Linked DNA regions of Bremerella sp. P1. The protein of the gene in region 1 binds, or shares a complex with, the protein of each later gene. Links are inferred from orthologs where the notes say so. Each region holds a gene or a part of one and is shown in the gene's direction. Other genes may lie near its edges.

Region 1 (4,887 bases):
GTTAGCACCATCGAAGCTGCCTGGTTGGCTTGGAACATGTTCCCACCGCCGAAGCTGGCCATGATGCACATGATGGCGAAAATAATCGCGATCACCTGGCCGATCGGCTTCAGGCCAAACTGTGAAAACGCGTGCGTCAGATACTGCATCGGACCGCCGAGGATCGTACCGTCCGGCTTTACCTCGCGGTACATCTGACCGAGGGTACACTCGACGAACTTACTGGTCATGCCAAAGAAGCCGCACAGCAGCATCCAGAAGAACGCCCCAGGTCCACCGGCCGACATGGCAATGGTCACACCGGCGATATTACCCAGGCCCACCGTCGCGGAAAGGGCCGACGCAAGCGCTTGAAAGTGAGTAACTTCGCCCGGCTCGTCCGGGTTGTCGTACGTTCCGCGGACGATGCTGACCGCGTGGCCAAATCCCCAGAAGTTGACGAACGCGAAGAAGAGGGTGAAGAAGACCGCACCACCGGAAAGCCATAGCACCACGATCGGAGCCCCGCCGACGTACTCGGTAAACAGGTAAGGAGTATCTTCCGGATTGCCACCGCTGAGAGCCAACTTCCCTTCGTGGGCGCGCTGTTGGATCTGCTCAGGGGTCAGCCAGGTCGATTCGTCTTCATTGAGCGAGTTGCGCAGCTTGGTGACCGGCTGGAAGGTGATCTTGTCCCCTTCCTTGATCCGCACGTACTTGGTTGAGTTGTTGATGATGTACAGAACGTAATCGACCGGCTGTTCTTTCTCTTTGCCGGCGGCGTCGGTGCGATTCAGAACGCCGATGCGATAGATTCGGTCGGAGCTTGGCGAGGTGGCGATCTTGCCCAGGTCGGCCCACTCTTGGATCTTTTCTTGGTTGATCTCGTCCGGCAGATCGGCTGGCTTGCGGACCTTGCTGTTCTCGGCGATGACGAAGGGGCCGTCGGTGCCGCGATCGCGAACGTAGTAGACGACGTCGTCCATCTGAGCGTACTGCCGCTCGGTCGAGAAGACGCGGTAGAAAAGCGTTTGAGCCATCTTACCGACCATCCACTCAAACGGCTTATCGAAGTACTGAAACGCCGTCCAGGGTTCGGTGTCGGTCAGGTTCACCGCCGCTGGGTAGCTATCGTCTGAGGAGGCTTTCGGCGCTTCTGCCGGCTGATCCTGATCCTTTGGAGCGGCTTCTTCCGCGACCGGCTCTTCCGGCGGATTATCCTGGCCGTAAGTTGCCACAGGAAAGAGCGAAAGAGCGACGAGCGTGAGCAGCGCCACATGCCAAGGCGTGGAGAGTCGACTTGCGATCATGCAATATTCCCAAACTGCCAACCTTCCTGATTCGACATGGGGCCCGCCGGATGAATGAAGGTTGTTCTAGTAGTCGTTCCGAATTGGATGAGCTGGGGCGATTAGGGGGCAGTAGTTGCCGTAATTTCTAACCTGTATCGTGGCAAGGGTTTACGTCAACGGTTGTCAGGGGGTCGCGATTTAACGAATATATACTTGTCAAAAATGCGATAATCCCTAACATTAGGGTACTGACACAACTTAGCGATACGGCTAGCAGATTGCCAGTCGTCCGAGAGCGATTTTAAGCGAATGAGCATCAATTCCGCGCAAAATGACACACGCTGGGCCAACGAGGTCTTCCCGACCGACTTGGTCGTGCTTGATCTATTGCGGAAGACTCCGTCGCTGACCACCGCCGAAATGGCCGTCGCGATGGAAGTCACGGCGACTGCTGTTCGTCAACGCTTAAATCGTTTGATGGGACAAGGTTACGTCGAACGAATTGCTGCCAAAGCAGGCCGCGGCCGACCGACCCACAAGTATCGCCTGACCACCAAAGGTGAGCGGAAAACGGGTGCCAACTACGCCGACCTGGCGATGGCCCTCTGGGACGAGATTCGTTCCATCGAAGATCCCGACGTGAAGCAAGGGCTCATTTCGCGACTCGCCAAGCGACTGGTCGGGATGTACGCCAGCCAGATTCACGGCGAAGACGCCCACGAGCGGATTCACGACCTGATGGCTTTGTTCATCGGTCGCCAGATTCCGCTGGAATACGACGAAGACACCGAGGGCAAGTCGGTCCTTAACGTACTGGCCTGTCCTTACCCCGATTTGGCCGAGCAGGATCGAGCGGTGTGTGCCCTCGAGAAAGCGATGTTCGCCGAGTTGGTGGGACAGAACATGAAGCTGAGCCATTGCCGGCTCGATGGCGAAGGTTGTTGCACCTACGAGTTGACGCAAATCAACTCGGAAACTGAAAGCGTGTAGCATGACCAAGCCATGGATTGAAGGTCGCTTCGAAGAGAACGTCATCACGACGACCATCGAACAGGCCATCAATTGGGGACAACAGGCAAGCATTTGGCCCATGACGTTTGGGTTGGCTTGTTGTGCGATCGAAATGATGGCCGTTGGGGCGAGTCGTTACGACATTGACCGCTTCGGTGCCGGAGCGTTTCGAGCTTCCCCGCGCCAAGCAGACTTGATGATTGTGGCGGGTACCGTCACGTACAAAATGGCCAGCCGAGTTCGGCGGCTATACAACATGATGCCCGATCCGAAGTACGTCATTGCCATGGGCGCTTGCACCGTGGGTGGTGGTCCTTACTTCAAGTATGGGTATCACGTGGTCAAAGGAGTTGACCTGGTTGTGCCCGTGGACGTTTACGTTCCCGGATGTCCTCCACGGCCGGAGGCACTGTTGGAAGGGTTGATGCGAATTCAGGATAAGATCCGCGGACATCGCATTAATAAGAAGGACGGGGTTCGCGTCGATGACGAGTTGCCCGTGCCACACCATTCCGGTTATGTCGAAGCGGCAGGATCGGAAAACCCGCTGACCCAACATCAAAAACATACTGGTAAATAACTTCCATGACGCCTCCCCCGGCGTTACCTCCGTTGAGACTCGAAAAGAGCGAATAGTCACGAATGACCGACGTATTGAAGATTGAGAATTTACACGTTTCGGTAGAAGAGAAACCGATCCTCAATGGCGTGAACCTGGAACTGAAGCGTGGTGAAACGCATGCTCTGATGGGCCCGAACGGTTCCGGTAAGAGCACGCTCGGTTTCGCCATTATGGGGCATCCCAAGTACGAAGTGACCGAAGGTCGCATTCTGCTGAACGATGTCGACGTCACTGAATTGGAAGCCGACGAACGTGCCCGACTTGGCTTGTTCATGGCCTTCCAGCGTCCGATCGCCATCCCTGGCGTTCGCCTGGCGGACTTCCTGCGTCATGCGACGACCAACGTCCGGAATCCAGAGCGTAAGGAAGGGGAAGACCTCATCCCGATGCGTGAGTTCCGTCGCGAAATCAAAGAGAAGATGAACCAGCTTCAGATGGACACCGAGTTCGCTCGTCGTTACGTCAACGATGGCTTCTCGGGCGGTGAAATGAAGCGGGCTGAAATCCTTCAGCTGGCCATGCTGCAGCCGAAGTTCGCCATCCTGGACGAGACCGATAGTGGTCTGGACGCCGACGCCGTGCGTTTGGCCAGCCAGAGTATCGCTCAGATCGGTGGCGAAGAGATGGGCCTGTTGATCATCACTCACCATGACAAGTTGCTCGAACACAACCCACCCTCGCATGCCCACGTGATGCTCGGTGGACGTATCGTCGAAAGTGGCGGCGTCGAACTGGCTCACGAACTGCATTCCAGCGGTTACGATCGCGTTCGCAAGGCATATCCGGAAGCGGCTGCCATGGAACGTGCGATGCAAGAAGAGGAAGAGCAAGCGGTTTAATCACGGATCATTTAGTCACTGGGCGAACGACTCGCCTTCGCCGCCTGAACTGCGACCAGGCACAACACGCGAAGCACCCCATCAATCGCCTTCGACGATATTCAATAGTTTGGAGAGACTATGGCCACCGATATTACTGACACCGGCGTAGAAAGCCCGATCGGTGAAATCAACAAGTACGATTTCCGCACGACCAGCAAGGGTGTCTTCAAGGCCAAGAAGGGATTGAATGCCGAGATCGTTAACCAGATCTCGGACATCAAGGAAGAACCGGATTGGATGCGGAAGTTCCGTTTGGACTCGCTGGAGATCTTCAACTCCAAGCCGATGCCCAAATGGGGCGGCGACATCAATCTCGACTTCCAGGACATCTACTACTACCTCAAGCCGACCGAGAAGCAAGGCAAGACGTGGGACGATGTGCCGGCCGAGATCAAGGAAACGTTTGAAAAGCTGGGCATTCCCGAAGCCGAACGTCAATACCTGGCTGGCGTGAAAGCTCAGTTCGAGAGCGAAGTGGTGTATGGCTCGCTGCAGGAAGACCTCGCCCAGAAGGGTGTTATCTTCACCGATACCGACACGGCCCTGCGGGAACACCCAGAGCTGCTGAAGGAGTACTTCGGTACGGTCATTCCGCCGCACGACAACAAGTTCGCTGCCCTTAACTCGGCCGTTTGGTCCGGTGGTTCGTTCATCTACGTTCCTCCTGGCGTCGAAATCGAATTCCCTCTGCAAACCTACTTCCGTATCAACGAAGAGAGCATGGGGCAGTTCGAGCGTACGCTGATCATCGTCGATGAAGGGGCGAAGATTCACTACGTCGAAGGTTGCACCGCTCCGATGTACTCGTCGGAAAGTCTGCACTCGGCCGTGGTGGAAGTGATTGCCAAGAAGGGTTCGCGTTGCCGTTACAGCACGATCCAGAACTGGGCGAACAATATCTACAACCTGGTGACCAAGCGAGCATTGGCATACGCCGACGCGACCATGGAATGGGTTGACGGTAACCTGGGTAGTCACCTGACGATGAAGTACCCGGCTGTTTACCTGATGGAACCAGGTGCTCGTGGCGAGATCCTTTCGATCGCATTCGCCGGTAAGCACCAGCACCAGGATACCGGTGCGAAGCTGGTTCACTGTGCTC
Region 2 (3,000 bases), 3.5 Mb from region 1 along the record:
TTGGAATGGGTCTGCGGAGCGCGGCTTACCTATAGCTATATCACGCCAGGAGGCGTGACGGCGGACTTGCCGTCGGATTGGATTGATAAGTGCAGCCAGTTTCTGGATCAATTCGAGCCCCAGATTCCTGACTATCACACGCTGCTGACCACCAATGCCATCTTCATCAAGCGAACCACAGGCATTGGAATCATGTCGGCCGATATGGCAATTGCGTACGGTTGCTCGGGGCCTGTGCTACGAGGTTCCGGCGTCGATCACGACCTGCGTCGGGATGGTGAGCCTCGCTACACATCGATGTATGAGGGATACGAATTCGAGGTGATCGTCGAGAAAAGTGGCAGCTATCCCAAAGACCAGGTTTATCCGACGGTTCCAGATGAGGCCGTGCTGGGTGATTGTTGGCACCGTTTCTACGTGCGGATGCTTGAGGTGATTCAAGCTATCAAACTGATCCGGCAGGGAATGGACTTTTATCGTAAGGCGAGCGGCGACTGGGGTACGCCCATCAAGCTGGCGACCAAATTGCCCCAAGGCGAGGCCTATCTCGAGACGGAATGTCCTCGGGGGCAGATGGGTTTTTATGTTGTCTCCGACGGTGGCGACTCGATTCCTCGCCGAGCCAGGGCTCGCAGCAGCTGTTTCAGTAATCTTTCCGTGGTGGAAGAGCTTTGTCGTGGCGGGTTGATCGCCGACATCCCGGCAATTGTTGGATCGCTAGATATTGTCATGGGGGAAATCGATCGCTGATTCGCCGGCGACTCGCTGAGAAAGTTCGAGATTGACGGCTAAGTAGTTTTCGCCGGGGGCCTGGACCGGTATCATGAGGAACCGGGAAAAGACAGTGTTTTGCCCCGATTTTTTACGCACAAGGAAAGCGCGCACGTGGGAGAGTTCTTCGCAGGTTGGTTTCCTGCAGGATGGGAATTCCTGGGGTACACGGTCGCCGCGCTGATTCAAGCTTTCTTGCTGGTCAATGTGATCGCTCTTGGTGCGTTCGTATTCATCTGGGCTGAACGAAAAGTCTCTGGCCGTATTCAAGATCGCCTGGGACCAACTCGCACTGGCGGAGCATTTGGGTGGCTTCAATCGCTGGCCGACGGGATCAAGCTTCTCTCAAAGGAAGACTTGATGCCGAAGGATGCTGATCCCATCCTCTTCAAGCTCGCTCCCTACGTGGCGTTCGCTGCCAGTTTTTCTGCGTTCATGGCCCTCCCCTTCGCTTCCGGCTGGGTGGCTTTGCATCTGAATATTGGCCTGTTTTTCCTGATCGCTGTTCTAGGCTTAGAAGTCTTCGGCGTGATCTTGGCAGGCTATTCATCCGGTTCGAAGTGGTCACTGTTTGGTGCCATGCGACAGGCAGCCCAGGTCGTTAGTTATGAAGTGCCGCTGGGAATCTGTGTGATCGTTCCCTTGATGATCTGTGGAACAATGGACCTGGTGGCCATCGGTGATCAGCAGCGTGGCTTGTTTACCAATTGGCTCATCTTCCACGATCCTTTCATCTTCGTCGTCTTCTGGGTTTACTTCACCTGTGCCGTTGCGAGCGTGAATCGAGCCCCGTTTGACTTGGCCGAAGCTGAAAGTGAACTCGTTGCCGGTTTTCTCACCGAGTATTCCGGTATGCGGTGGAGCCTGTTCTTCATGGCCGAGTATGGCTCGATGATCCTGGTTTCGGCTTTGGCCGCCATCCTGTTCTTCGGTGGGTGGAACGGCCCGATTCCCATCTTCAGTGCCTTGATGGATTGGTTCCCTGACTACCTCGGCAATTGCTGGTGGTTTAGCTCGATCGCCAATATGTTTGGTGTTCTCTGCCTTTTATTAAAAGCATCTATCGGCGTGATTGCCATGATGTGGGTGCGTTGGACGTTTCCTCGCCTGCGTGTCGATCAGGTGATCACGATGTGTCTGAAGTACTGCGTTCCGATCGCGGCCGTCTGCTTATTGGGCGTGATGTTCTGGACTGCACTGGGCGTTCCTTTCTTCAACGATCTATTACCGGCTCAAGAGCGGTCACTGGTTCGCGAAGGCTGGTTTAAAACCGGCGAGAAGCAAGCCGATGCACTCCTTGAGTCGCTTTCGGCTTCCACCGACGAGGAAGGAGACGTTGAATGACTCCCCTTCTCGCAGCGACCAGTGAAGTGGCGATCAACTGGCACACGGTGATGTTCTATGTCATTTCGTTGTGTGCTTGCGGATTTGCCGTAATCGTGGCGATGACGAACAACATCGTGCGTATGGCATTCGCGTTGATTGTCAGCCTGGCGGCAACCAGCGGTTTGCTGTTTCTCGCGGGAGCCTATTTCGTCGGCGCTATGCAGTTGATGATCTACGTGGGCGGAACGGTCGTGCTGTTGATATTCGGCGTGATGCTCACCGCGCAAAAGGCGTTCATCACAATGCGGACCCAAGCAGGCGACTGGATCCTGGGCTTGCTCGTTGGCGGGACCTTGTTGGCCGTTTTAGTGCAACTGGTTTTTCTGATTCCACAGTGGCAAAGCTCAGATTATCAGTCCGTCGCCGATAAGCAGTTGCTGGCTTTCGCAGAGGAGCTTAAGAGTCAGCAAGATCGCGGAGAAGAGATTACCCCAGAGCAGCGGCGCAAACTGGAACTGTTGGCAGCGAAGGCCAGCGAAGGAATGCCGCAGCGAACCGGAGAGATTGGTTTGGCCCTGGTCGGCGTGCGGGCGGACAAGATTGAAAGTGAAGAAACCGGATTGGCGGGTTACCTGCTTCCCTTTGAAATCATTTCGGTGCATTTGTTGGTGGTGTTGGTCGGGGCAGCGTACTTGGCCAGAGCGAAACGGCATCATCACGGAGGCGACCACCTATGAGCTTTCTGAGCGAACCGATCGGATTATCGCACTACCTGGCGGTCGGAGCATTTCTGTTCGTCACCGGCATCGTGTGTATGGCCACCAAGCGGAATGCCTTGGGCATTTTGATGGGCATTGAACTGGTGCTCAACGGAGCGATCGTCAACTTCGTGGGCTTTGCGAG
Region 3 (2,919 bases), 3.5 Mb from region 1 along the record:
GCTGTTAGCATCGAAGGACGTTGCCCAAAGTAACGCCGAGGCCCAGTCTGCCGCGTCGAAATTAGTTTGGACCTGCGTAGCGGACATCATGGTCTTTTTCGCAGTCCTCATGGTTGGGTTTGCGTACGTTTGGAAACGTGGTGATCTCGATTGGGTGCGATCGATGGCTGGGCATGCGCACACGCGCACCAAATCTAAATCAAGCTGGCGAGACTCGACTCAAGTGGCAACAACGCCGTGATAGTTCCGGAAAGTAGTACGCAAGCATGATCGACGAAACCTTCATCGAGAAACTCAAGCAGCGTTTCGGAGAGAAGATTTCTGGTGCGAATCTTGAAAATGTCGATCCTTGGATCGAAGTCTCACCTGCTGGGTTGGTAGAAGTGTGCCGTTACCTCAAGGAGGAGCCTGCGATCGCGTTCGACTACCTGAATTCGATTTGCGTGGTCGACTATTGTGAGACAGACCCGAAGAAAGCTGCCAAGGCAAAGTGGCAACCTCACCTAGAAGTCGTTTATCACGTTTCCAGTATTCGCCATAAGACGACCGGCGTTATCAAAGTGATGCTTCCAAGGTGGAAGGATGACGTCGAAGGCAATATTCCGGAACTCCCTTCGGTTGCCAGCATTTGGAGAACTGCCGATTGGCACGAGCGCGAGGCTTACGACCTGTCCGGCGTGCTGTTTGTCGGGCATCACAATCTGAGGAGGATCTTGTGCCCGGAAGATTGGGTCGGACATCCTCTCCGCAAAGACTACGAAATGCCGCTCGAGTATCACGGAATCCGTGGACGCTAGTTCGTTGAAAGCCCGTTGAATGTCCAACGCGAATCATTCCGAAATCATTGAACTCGATGTTCGCACTGACGAGATGTTGGTGAACATGGGGCCGCAGCATCCGAGCACCCACGGTGTTCTGCGGCTCGTGTTGCGAACCGATGGCGAGGTTGTTTCGGAAGCCGTACCACACATCGGGTACTTGCACCGATGTGCCGAGAAGATCGGCGAGAATCTCACGCCGCGGCAATTTGTTCCCTATACCGATCGGATGGATTACCTGGCCGGTATGAACATGAATCTCGGTTGGTCGCTGGCAGTTGAGAAACTGCTGAACTACGACTTGCCTGAGAAAGTTCGGCACACGCGCGTGATGATCGCGGAACTGAACCGGATTGCTAGTCACTTGGTAGGCATGGGGACGTACGGATTAGACCTTGGAACGTTTAGTCCGTTTCTCTATGCGTTTCGCGAACGAGAGAAGATTCTCGATCTGTTGGAATGGGTCTGCGGAGCGCGGCTTACCTATAGCTATATCACGCCAGGAGGCGTGACGGCGGACTTGCCGTCGGATTGGATTGATAAGTGCAGCCAGTTTCTGGATCAATTCGAGCCCCAGATTCCTGACTATCACACGCTGCTGACCACCAATGCCATCTTCATCAAGCGAACCACAGGCATTGGAATCATGTCGGCCGATATGGCAATTGCGTACGGTTGCTCGGGGCCTGTGCTACGAGGTTCCGGCGTCGATCACGACCTGCGTCGGGATGGTGAGCCTCGCTACACATCGATGTATGAGGGATACGAATTCGAGGTGATCGTCGAGAAAAGTGGCAGCTATCCCAAAGACCAGGTTTATCCGACGGTTCCAGATGAGGCCGTGCTGGGTGATTGTTGGCACCGTTTCTACGTGCGGATGCTTGAGGTGATTCAAGCTATCAAACTGATCCGGCAGGGAATGGACTTTTATCGTAAGGCGAGCGGCGACTGGGGTACGCCCATCAAGCTGGCGACCAAATTGCCCCAAGGCGAGGCCTATCTCGAGACGGAATGTCCTCGGGGGCAGATGGGTTTTTATGTTGTCTCCGACGGTGGCGACTCGATTCCTCGCCGAGCCAGGGCTCGCAGCAGCTGTTTCAGTAATCTTTCCGTGGTGGAAGAGCTTTGTCGTGGCGGGTTGATCGCCGACATCCCGGCAATTGTTGGATCGCTAGATATTGTCATGGGGGAAATCGATCGCTGATTCGCCGGCGACTCGCTGAGAAAGTTCGAGATTGACGGCTAAGTAGTTTTCGCCGGGGGCCTGGACCGGTATCATGAGGAACCGGGAAAAGACAGTGTTTTGCCCCGATTTTTTACGCACAAGGAAAGCGCGCACGTGGGAGAGTTCTTCGCAGGTTGGTTTCCTGCAGGATGGGAATTCCTGGGGTACACGGTCGCCGCGCTGATTCAAGCTTTCTTGCTGGTCAATGTGATCGCTCTTGGTGCGTTCGTATTCATCTGGGCTGAACGAAAAGTCTCTGGCCGTATTCAAGATCGCCTGGGACCAACTCGCACTGGCGGAGCATTTGGGTGGCTTCAATCGCTGGCCGACGGGATCAAGCTTCTCTCAAAGGAAGACTTGATGCCGAAGGATGCTGATCCCATCCTCTTCAAGCTCGCTCCCTACGTGGCGTTCGCTGCCAGTTTTTCTGCGTTCATGGCCCTCCCCTTCGCTTCCGGCTGGGTGGCTTTGCATCTGAATATTGGCCTGTTTTTCCTGATCGCTGTTCTAGGCTTAGAAGTCTTCGGCGTGATCTTGGCAGGCTATTCATCCGGTTCGAAGTGGTCACTGTTTGGTGCCATGCGACAGGCAGCCCAGGTCGTTAGTTATGAAGTGCCGCTGGGAATCTGTGTGATCGTTCCCTTGATGATCTGTGGAACAATGGACCTGGTGGCCATCGGTGATCAGCAGCGTGGCTTGTTTACCAATTGGCTCATCTTCCACGATCCTTTCATCTTCGTCGTCTTCTGGGTTTACTTCACCTGTGCCGTTGCGAGCGTGAATCGAGCCCCGTTTGACTTGGCCGAAGCTGAAAGTGAACTCGTTGCCGGTTTTCTCACCGAGTATTCCGGTATGCGGTGGAGCCTGTTCTTCATG

Evidence for each region.
Region 2: the proteins of PSR63_RS00245 (region 1) and nuoH are in contact, whole or in part, in a crystal structure (PDB 6Y11), measured with the Thermus thermophilus proteins. The link is inferred for Bremerella sp. P1 from one-to-one orthologs. Residues at the interface, in WP_096411117.1 of Thermus thermophilus: Arg16, Glu17, Gly18, Leu24, Leu27, Val28, Trp30, Gly31, Arg32, Asn34, Ser35, Trp37, Thr54, Asp55, Ala56, Asp59, Ala61, Arg62, Phe63, Gly64, Glu66, Val67, Phe68, Arg69, Ala70, Ser71, Arg73, Gln74, Ala75, Asp76; in WP_096411122.1 of Thermus thermophilus: Arg36, Val44, Arg45, Met46, Gly47, Pro48, Asn49, Arg50, Val51, Leu57, Gln58, Ala61, Asp62, Ile64, Lys65, Ile67, Phe68, Lys69, Glu70, Ile72, Val74, Glu223, Ala224, Glu225, His233, Thr234, Glu235, Tyr236, Ser237, Trp241.
Region 3: the proteins of PSR63_RS00245 (region 1) and PSR63_RS15020 are in contact, whole or in part, in a cryo-EM structure (PDB 6KHJ), measured with the Thermosynechococcus vestitus proteins. The link is inferred for Bremerella sp. P1 from one-to-one orthologs. Residues at the interface, in WP_011056552.1 of Thermosynechococcus vestitus: Leu46, Met47, Tyr48, Thr50, Ala51, Cys52, Phe54, Ile55, Glu56, Ala58, Ala59, Ile61, Gly62, Ser63, Arg64, Phe65, Asn76, Pro78, Thr89, Thr91, Lys93, Met94, Ala97, Leu101, Met123, Phe124, Ser126, Asp127, Ser128, Tyr129; in WP_011057128.1 of Thermosynechococcus vestitus: Pro17, His18, His19, Pro20, Ser21, Met22, Val25, Arg27, Met29, Thr31, Ile38, Asp39, Cys40, Glu41, Pro42, Val43, Ile44, Gly45, Tyr46, Leu47, His48, Arg49, Gly50, Met51, Lys53, Ile54, Asn57, Arg58, Pro65, Tyr66.

Annotation. Positions count from the first base shown.
Region 1 is NZ_CP118164.1:61,604-66,490, reverse strand. The notes cover bases 1,128-4,062. They hold PSR63_RS00245 (NADH-quinone oxidoreductase subunit B), read left to right. Parts: upstream 1,128-2,262; coding sequence 2,263-2,862; downstream 2,863-4,062. Other genes in these bases: sufB (Fe-S cluster assembly protein SufB), read left to right, coding at 3,864-4,062; sufC (Fe-S cluster assembly ATPase SufC), read left to right, coding at 2,925-3,743; PSR63_RS00250 (helix-turn-helix transcriptional regulator), read left to right, coding at 1,581-2,261; PSR63_RS00255 (alanine/glycine:cation symporter family protein), read right to left, coding at 1,128-1,289. Outside these bases: more of PSR63_RS00255, read right to left, coding at 1-1,127; more of sufB, read left to right, coding at 4,063-4,887. UniProt on the Escherichia coli protein: NDH-1 shuttles electrons from NADH, via FMN and iron-sulfur (Fe-S) centers, to quinones in the respiratory chain. The immediate electron acceptor for the enzyme in this species is ubiquinone.
Region 2 is NZ_CP118164.1:3,567,922-3,570,921, forward strand. It holds nuoH (NADH-quinone oxidoreductase subunit NuoH), read left to right. Parts: upstream 1-885; coding sequence 886-2,115; downstream 2,116-3,000. Other genes in the region: PSR63_RS15020 (NADH-quinone oxidoreductase subunit D), read left to right, coding at 1-750; PSR63_RS15030 (NADH-quinone oxidoreductase subunit J family protein), read left to right, coding at 2,112-2,834; nuoK (NADH-quinone oxidoreductase subunit NuoK), read left to right, coding at 2,831-3,000. UniProt on the Escherichia coli protein: NDH-1 shuttles electrons from NADH, via FMN and iron-sulfur (Fe-S) centers, to quinones in the respiratory chain. The immediate electron acceptor for the enzyme in this species is believed to be ubiquinone.
Region 3 is NZ_CP118164.1:3,566,650-3,569,568, forward strand. It holds PSR63_RS15020 (NADH-quinone oxidoreductase subunit D), read left to right. Parts: upstream 1-816; coding sequence 817-2,022; downstream 2,023-2,919. Other genes in the region: PSR63_RS15010 (NADH-quinone oxidoreductase subunit A), read left to right, coding at 1-241; PSR63_RS15015 (NADH-quinone oxidoreductase subunit C), read left to right, coding at 267-797; nuoH (NADH-quinone oxidoreductase subunit NuoH), read left to right, coding at 2,158-2,919.